DNA from 2 places in the Roseomonas fluvialis genome. Region 2 is predicted to be linked to the other one. Evidence: predicted binding sites of a transcription regulator. Region 2 holds the regulator's gene; the other holds the start of a gene.
The links. Region 2 encodes HrcA, which represses chaperone genes, less so after heat shock. Its sites were predicted from a motif close to GTTNGCACTCNCNNNNNGNGAGTGCNAAC; they were not measured.
Positions count from the first base shown of each region.

Region 1 (4,415 bases), 1.5 Mb from region 2:
GCCGTCAGCATCTTCGACCTGGTGGGCATGGCCTGGCTGCAACGGCGCGGTCGGCGTCCGGTGGTCGAGACCGACCCGCCGTGAGGGGCGCGGCTGCCCGGCGCAGCACGACGCGCGCGCCCGTTCGGTGCGACGTGATTGGCGCGCCCGGCCGACAGGACATGATGGGCGCGACTCGCCGGCACGACATGATGGGCGCGCTTGGCCGGCACGGTCTGATCCGCGCGCCTGCCGGCGCGACGCCATGAGCGGGGCAGTCGCCCGGCGCCGGTCCTCGCTGCTGAAACTCGCGATGTTGGCGGCCGGGCTGGCGGCGGCGGGACTGCTGCTGCGCGGGATCGGCTTGGCGCCGGGCACCGACTGGGTGGATCGCTGGGTGCTCGGCCAAGGGGTGCTGGGCGATGCGGTGTTCGTGGCGATCGGTGCCGCGGCGACGGCGGCCGGGGCGCCGCGGCAGGGGGTGGCGTTCCTCGGCGGCTACGCCTTCGGCGCAGTCGAGGGCACGCTGCTGGCGCTGGCAGCGCAGGTGGTGGGCTGCGCGGCGTCGTATGGATGGGCGCGGGCGGTTGGGCGGGGCTGGGCGGAACGGCGCCTGGCCGGGCGATTCGGCCACCGGCTGCGACCGCTGCGCGACGTGCTGGCCGGCAGCCCCTTCGGCGCGACGCTGGCGCTGCGGTTGCTGCCGGTCGGCAACAACCTGGCGCTGAATCTGCTGGCGGGGATGGCGGCGATCAGCGCGGTGCCGTTCCTGGCTGCCTCGGCCCTGGGCTACCTGCCGCAGACGGTCGTCTTCGCACTGCTCGGCAAGGGCATCCGGGTGGATGGCGCCTGGCAGATGGGCCTGGCGGCGGCGCTGTTCGTGGTCTCGGCGGCGATCGGGCTTGCACTGCTGCGCGCGCACAAGGCGGGCCGGGTGATCGAGGACGACCAGGGGTGAGGCGCACGCCGCACGGCCCGGCCGGCGGCGCGCAGACTGGCCTGGTCATGAAGGCGTCTGCCGGCCGCAGGCACCTTCCACGCGTGGCCGGCGCCGTGATGGGCGTCGCGGAGTGGTCATCGCGGATGTCCGCCCGGCATCGGAGGACGCGCCAGCCGCCGGTGCAGAACCGCCGCCGCTGACGTCAGTGCAGGGTGAAGACCCCGTTCGCGTATCGCAGTTCCGCGGGCCTGGTCAGCGCGGCACAGGCGACCCGGACCGAATGCAGCGGACCTTCGATTTCGCGCCGCCAGAAGTCCAGGAAGCGGGTGAGTTCGGGGAAGGTCGGGGCCTTGTCCACCTTCTGCCAAACGAAGGTCTGCAACACATGCGGGTGGTCGGGCAGGTGGTAGAGCAACTCGGCGGTCGTCATGCGCCAGTCGGGGATCTTCACGATCGGTTCCAGTCCCTGCAGCACCTTGATCCATCCTTTCCCTTCGGGTGGTGAGCCGTGCGGTTCCTGGGCGCGCATTCTGGTATGGGCGCGCTTCCGTCATGAGGATGACATGAGCGTGGCCGGGATTGACAAGAAAAATCGTGCGAATTCAAGTCATTAGCACTCGCGCTCGGTGAGTGCTGACAAACGCTTGACGGCGGCGCCGGGGCGGCCTAAGCCGCTGGCACTCCTCTGGGGGGAGTGCTAACGGCCGGGGCGCTTCCGGCGACCGGCCAAGGCTTCCCAGGGCGAGCCGTCATGCAACCCGAGGCTCAGGAGAGGACACACATGAACTTCCGTCCCCTACACGACCGCGTTCTCGTTCGCCGCATCGAAGCGGAAGAAAAGACCCGCGGCGGCATCATCATCCCCGACACCGCCAAGGAAAAGCCGCAGGAAGGCGAAGTCGTCTCCGTCGGCGCGGGCACCATCAACGAGAAGGGCGAAGTTCGTCCGCTCGACGTGAAGGCCGGCGACCGCATCCTGTTCGGCAAGTGGTCCGGCACCGAGGTGAAGCTCGATGGCGAAGAACTCCTGATCATGAAGGAGAGCGACATCATGGGCATCCTCGAGGGCGTGTCCGCCGCGAAGAAGGCCGCCTGAGGCGCCGCTTCGCGACCACCGACAACCAATTCGAAAAGGTAGAACACAATGGCTGCTAAGGACGTGAAGTTCGGCGCTTCGGCGCGCGAGCGGATGATTCGCGGCGTGGATATCCTGGCCGACGCCGTGAAGGTGACGCTGGGCCCCAAAGGCCGCAACGTCGTGATCGACAAGTCCTTCGGTGCCCCGCGCATCACGAAGGACGGCGTGACCGTCGCGAAGGAAATCGAGCTCGCCGACAAGTTCGAGAACATGGGCGCCCAGATGGTGCGCGAAGTGGCCTCGAAGACGAACGACCTGGCCGGTGACGGCACCACCACCGCGACCGTGCTGGCCCAGGCCATCGTGCGCGAGGGTGCGAAGGCGGTCGCCGCGGGCATGAACCCGATGGACCTGAAGCGCGGCATCGACAAGGCCGTGACCGAGATCGTGAAGGACCTCGAGTCCAAGACGCGCAAGATCTCGACCTCGGCCGAAGTGGCGCAGGTCGGCTCGATCTCCGCCAACGGCGAGACCGAGATCGGCGAGATGATCGCCAAGGCGATGGAGAAGGTCGGCAACGAGGGTGTCATCACCGTCGAGGAAGCCAAGTCCATCCAGACCGAGCTCGACGTCGTCGAGGGCATGCAGTTCGATCGCGGCTACGTCTCCCCGTATTTCATCACGAATGCGGAGAAGATGATTGCCGAGATGGATCAGCCCTACATCCTGATCTTCGAGAAGAAGCTGTCCGGCCTCCAGCCGATGCTGCCGCTGCTCGAGACCGTGGTGCAGTCCGGCCGTCCGCTGGTGATCATCGCCGAGGACGTCGAGGGCGAGGCGCTGGCCACCCTGGTGGTGAACAAGCTGCGCGGCGGCCTGAAGGTCGCGGCCGTGAAGGCGCCTGGCTTCGGTGATCGCCGCAAGGCGATGCTGGAGGACATCGCGATCCTGACGGGCGGCGAGGTCATCTCCGAAGACCTCGGCATCAAGCTCGAGAACGTGACGCTCGCCATGCTCGGCAAGGCCAAGATGGTCCGGATCGAGAAGGAGAACACCACGATCGTCGACGGTGCCGGCGAGAAGACCGCCATCACCGGCCGCTGCGAGCAGATCAAGGCGCAGATCGAGGAGACCACCTCGGACTACGACCGCGAGAAGCTCCAGGAGCGCCTGGCGAAGCTGGCCGGCGGCGTCGCCGTCATCCGCGTCGGCGGCAGCACCGAAGTGGAAGTGAAGGAGCGCAAGGACCGCGTGGACGACGCGCTGCACGCGACCCGCGCCGCGGTCGAGGAAGGCATCGTCCCCGGTGGTGGCGTGGCGCTGCTGCGCGCCTCGCAGAAGCTGGCCGGCCTCAAGGGCGCCAACAACGATGAGCAGGTGGGGATCGAGATCATCCGCCGCGCCATCCAGGCCCCGCTGAAGCAGATCGCCGAGAACGCCGGCAAGGACGGCGCGGTGGTCGCGGGCGAAGTGCTGCGCACCGACACCTACGTGTTCGGCTACGACGCCCAGAAGGACGAGTACAAGGATCTGGTGGCCGCCGGCATCATCGACCCGACCAAGGTCGTGCGCACGGCGCTGCAGGATGCCGCTTCGGTGGCGTCGCTGCTGATCACCACCGAGGCGATGGTCGCCGAGCGTCCCGCGAAGCCGTCGGCCCCGGCCGGCGGTGGCGGCGGCGACATGGGCGGCATGGGCGGCATGGACTTCTAAGTCCGGGCTCTGCCTGTACGGATGGGGAAGGGCGGTCCTGCTGGGCCGCCCTTTTTCATTTTGGGCCATCAATCGGCGGGCGGGCCGCATCCGCGCCCCTTGCCTTCGCGGCATGCACGGTTCCACTTGGGCCGTCGGTTGGTCTGGGCGCGGTCGCGCATTCGCGCCGCCGGAACATGGCAAGGCCACGATCCGCTTTTTCGTCTTCCCTCAGACGCCGGGCGCCGCCTGCGGCGGCTTGGCTTGCGCGCCCTGCGCTGGTGCGCCGGAGTGCGTTGGGCGGGTTGGGCGCCGTCGCGCTGTGCGGTCCCACAGCGTGGCAGGTCCACGATCCGCTATCGGTGACCCATGCGTCCGGCCCGCCGCAAGCAGCGGTCCATGTCGCCCGCCTCCGCTCGCACGCGCCTCATCGCGCTTTGGCACCACGTCCCGGGATGCTAAGCACCGCCATCCAAAGCCCACCGGGAACCGTCCAATGAAGCGCCGCAGCCTGCTGCTGACCCCCACCCTGTTCGCCCCGACCCTCGCCCTCGCGCAGGGCGCCGCCTGGCGGCCGAACCGGCCCATGACGATGATCGTGCCCTACGCCGCGGGCGGGGGCACCGACATCGTCGGACGGGAATTCGCGCAGATCCTGTCGCAGAAGGTCGGCCAGCCCGTGGTCGTCGAGAACCGCGGCGGGGCCGGCGGGTCGATCGGCACGCT
Region 1 is NZ_AP025637.1:3,847,889-3,852,303, reverse strand. It holds gene MWM08_RS18530 (glycosyltransferase family 2 protein) at 1-84, shown strand, start outside; gene MWM08_RS18525 (TVP38/TMEM64 family protein) at 245-937, shown strand; gene MWM08_RS18520 (usg protein) at 1,122-1,394, opposite strand; gene groES (co-chaperone GroES) at 1,701-2,015, shown strand; gene groL (chaperonin GroEL) at 2,064-3,710, shown strand; gene MWM08_RS18505 (Bug family tripartite tricarboxylate transporter substrate binding protein) at 4,186-4,415, shown strand, end outside.
Region 1: the regulator HrcA is predicted to act here: its motif matches at 1,593-1,621, upstream of groES (co-chaperone GroES).

Region 2 (4,415 bases):
ACGCTGTACTGGCTGGCGCGCTACGCCTTCAACGTGCAGCGCATGCCCGAGCTGGTCGGCGCACATACCCCGGGTGGTGGCCTGCTGCTGCCCGAGGAAGCCCGCGCCATCCGCCGCGCCTGGGACTTCTTCTGGACCGTGCGCTTCCACCTGCACATCGTCACCGGCCGCGCCGAGGAACGCCTGACCTTCGACCTGCAACCGGTGGTGGGTGCCCGGATGGGCTATACCCGCCACGGCCTGCAGGACGGGGTCGAGCGGTTCATGAAGCACTTCTTCCTGACCGTGCGCGACGTGGCGCGCTTCACGCGCATCCTGGAACCGGCGATCGAGCGCGCGGCGCTGGGTCCGCCGGCGGTGGTGCCGGCCTCGGACAAGGCGCTAACGGAAGCGGGCTTCGCATTGGCGGACGGCAAGATCATCGCCGCGCCCGGGCACGATTTCACGATCGACCCTGTGCTGATGCTGCGCATCTTCCGCATGGCGCGTGACCGCGGGCTGGACATCCATCCGCTGGCCTTCCGCGCCATCGTGCGCCATGCGCGCCACGTGGCCCGCCTGCGGGGCCAGCCGGACGCCAGTGCGGAGTTCCTCGACATCCTGTCGGGCCGCGATCCCGGCACCTGGCTGCGCATGCTGAACGAGGCCGGCCTCATCTCCCGCCTCTTGCCTGACTGGCAGCGCATCGTGGGGCTGATGCAGTTCGACACCTATCACGTCTTCACGGTGGACGAGCACACCATCGAGACGGTGGGCGTGCTGGCGGCCTTGGAACGCGGCGAATTGAACGAGGTGGCACCGGTCGCCTCGGAACTGATCGGCCAGCTGCAATCCCGCCGCGCGCTTTACGTGGCCATGCTGCTGCACGACATCGCCAAGGGGCGTGGCGGCGACCACAGCGAGTTGGGCGCGCAGCTTGCGCAGACCATCTGCCCGCTCCTGGGCCTCACGCCGGAGGAAACCGAGACGGTCTCCTGGCTGGTGCTGCACCATTTGCTGATCAGCCAGACGGCGTTCAAGCGCGACATCGAGGACCCGAAGACGATCCTCGACATCGCGGAGGTCGTGCAGTCGCCCGAGCGCCTGCGCCTGCTGCTGGTCCTTACGGTTGCCGACATGCGCGCGGTCGGCCCCAAGGTGTGGAACGGCTGGAAGGCGACGCTGCTGCGCGAATTGTACTGGCGCGTTGCGGAGGTCCTGGCCGGCGGCTTGTCGGTGCCCGAACGCGACGTGCGCGTGGCGCGGGCCAAGGAAGCCGCCGCACTTCTGCTGGCCGACCGGCCGAAGCCGGAGGTCGATGTCTTCCTCGAGCTCGGCTACCCCGGCTACTGGCTGTCCTTCGACCCCGAGACGCATGCGCGGCACGCCGCCATGATCCAGGAGGCGAAGGAGGAGAAGGCGCCCCTGACGGTGCGCACCCGTGTGCTGGAATCCCGCGCGGTGACGGAGGTGACCGTCTACTGCACGGACCATCCGGGCCTGTTCAGCAAGATCGCCGGTGCGCTGGCGGTGGCGGGTGCCACCATCGTCGACGCGCGCATCCACACCATGACGGATGGCATGGCGCTGGACACCTTCTGGGTGCAAGACGCGCAGGGCGGCGCCTTCGAGGCGCCGCACCGCCTGGCGCGGCTTTCGGTACTGGTGGAACAGGCGCTGTCAGGCCGGCTGAAGCTGCGCGAGGAAATCCGCAAGCTGAAGCGCGAACCGGCCCGGCTGCGCGCGGTGACCGTGCCGCCGCGCGTGGTGATCGACAACCATGCGTCCAACAGCTTCACCGTCATCGAGGTAAATGGCCGCGACCGCCCCGGCCTGCTGCACGACGTGACGGCGGCGATCAGCGACCAGGGGCTGCAGATCGCCTCCGCGCACATCACCACCTATGGCGTGCGGGCGGTCGACGTCTTCTACGTGAAGGATGTTTTCGGGCTGAAGGTGGAGAACGAACGCAAGCTGGTCGGGCTGCGCCGCGCGCTGGAGAAGGCGCTGGAGTTGGTGGATGCGCCGGGCGATGCCGCGCGGCGGGTCACTGCCTAGCGCCGCCCAAGTGGCCCGCAACGCCTCCAGGTCGCTGCCTTCACGCGCATCTTCACCCAATCAAAGCAGTCCGTCTGATCGGGATCCGCCCTACCCCAACAACCGCCCGATCACCCGCGCCGTGTAATCCACCACCGGGATCACCCGCCCGTAGTTGATCCGCGTCGGGCCGATCACCCCGATCGCGCCCACGATGCGTTCGGCTCCGTTGCGGAAGGGTGCGACCACCATCGACAGCCCCGCGCTGTCGAACAGCCCGCTCTCGGCGCCAATGAAGATCTGCACGCCCTCGCCGCGCTGCGCGAGTTCGAGCAGCCGCAGCATCGTCTCCTGCTGTTCCAGGCGTTCGAACAGCTTCTGGATCTCGCCAACGCGCGCCGCCTGGTCGATGGTCTCGAGCAGCCGCGCCTGGCCGCGCACGATCAGCGACCCGGTCTGCCCGCCGGTCCAGGTGCCCAGGCCTGCCTCGATCACCTGTTGCGTCAGGGCATCGAGCGCGGTGCGGTTCGTCGCGATCTCGCCGGCGATGACGCCGCGCGCTTCCTCGATGGTGCGCCCCGTCAGCCGCGCATTCAGGTAGTTCGACGCCTGCTGCAGGGCGGAGGGTGGCAGGCCGGGCGGTACCTCGATGACGCGGTTCTCGACCTGGCCATCGGCATGCACCAGCACCACCAGCGCGCGGCCCGGGCCGAGCGCCACGAACTCGATGTGCCGCAGAGTGCCTTCGGATGTGGGCGCCACGACCAGCCCCGCCGCGCCGGCCAGGCCCGACAGCATCTGCCCCGCCTCGCCCAGCGTGTCCTGCAAGGACCGGCCGGAGGCCGCGCAGCGGGCGGAGATCGCGTCGCGTTCTTCCTCACCCAGGGCGCCGAATTCCAGCAAGCCATCGACGAACAGGCGCAGCCCGCGTTCGGTGGGCAGCCGTCCGGCCGAGGTATGCGGCGCATAGAGCAGCCCGGCATCCTCGAGGTCCGCCATGGCATTGCGGATGGTGGCGGGCGACAGGCCCAGCGGCAGGCGCCGCGACAGCGTGCGGGAGCCGACGGGCTCGCCCGTCGCGACATAGGTCTCCACCAGCTCGCGGAGGATGAGCGCGCTGCGGTTGTCGAGGCCCGCCAGGGTTGCCCCGGCCGGGCCGGGAGGGAGCTTGGGCGTGGGTCCCATCTCTCGGCCAATCTGTGGGGTGTATATGGGGACGCTAGGGAGGGGTTTGACCCCCGTCAACGCGGGACTGGACGCAGCCCGGCCACACCGCCATTTTCCGCGGCCTCACGCCCCAAGGAAAACCCCCCGATGCGCCCCTCCGGCCGCGACCCCGCCGCGCTGCGTCCCGTCAGCCTGCAACCCGGCTTCGCCCGCCATGCCGAGGGGTCCTGCCTGATCCGCATGGGCGTGACGGAAGTGCTGTGCACCGCCAGCGTGGAAGGCCGCGTGCCGCCCTTCCTGCGCGGCCAGGGCCAGGGCTGGGTCACCGCCGAATACGGCATGCTGCCCCGTGCGACGCATACGCGCGGCGACCGCGAAGCCGCGCGCGGCAAGCAATCCGGCCGCACGCAGGAAATCCAGCGGCTGATCGGCCGCAGCCTGCGCGCCGTGACCGACATGAAGGCGATGGGCGAGATGACCGTCACCATCGACTGCGACGTGCTGACCGCCGATGGCGGCACGCGCTGCGCGTCCATCACCGGCGCCTGGGTGGCGCTGCACCTCGCTTTCGAGCACTGCCGGCGCATGAACATCATGACGCGCAATCCGCTGAAGGATCAGGTCGCCGCCGTGTCCTGCGGGGTGTTCCAGCAGGTGCCGGTGCTGGACCTCGACTATGCCGAGGACAGCAAGGCGGATGCGGATGCGAACTTCGTGCTGACCGGCGCGGGCGGCATCGTGGAGGTGCAGGGCACCGCGGAAGGCGCGCCGTTCTCCGACGCCGAACTGATGGCGCTGCTCGGCCTGGCGCGCGCCGGCACCGCGGAACTCTTCGCCAAGCAGCGCGAGGCCGCGGGGCTGTGAGCCACCGGCGCCTGGCCCGCGGCGAACGCATCGTCATCGCCACGCACAATGCCGGCAAGTTGCTGGAAGTCGCCGCACTTCTGGCTCCCCATGGCATCGAGACGGTGTCGGCCGGTGCGCTGAACCTGCCTGAGCCGGAGGAGACGGAGGAGAGCTTCCTGGGTAACGCCGCCATCAAGGCCCTGGCGGCCGCGCGCGCCGCCGGGCTGCCCGCGCTGTCGGATGATTCCGGCTTTTCGGTCGCTGCGCTGGCCGGCGCGCCCGGCGTGCGCACGGCGGATTGGGCGATGCAGCCCGATGGTTCGCGTGATTATGCCGACGCCATGCGCAAGGTGATGGAGGCCGCGCAGGAGTTCGAGGACCGCACG
Region 2 is NZ_AP025637.1:5,385,246-5,389,660, forward strand. It holds gene MWM08_RS25800 ([protein-PII] uridylyltransferase) at 1-2,037, shown strand, start outside; gene hrcA (heat-inducible transcriptional repressor HrcA) at 2,128-3,201, opposite strand; gene rph (ribonuclease PH) at 3,331-4,047, shown strand; gene MWM08_RS25815 (non-canonical purine NTP pyrophosphatase) at 4,044-4,415, shown strand, end outside.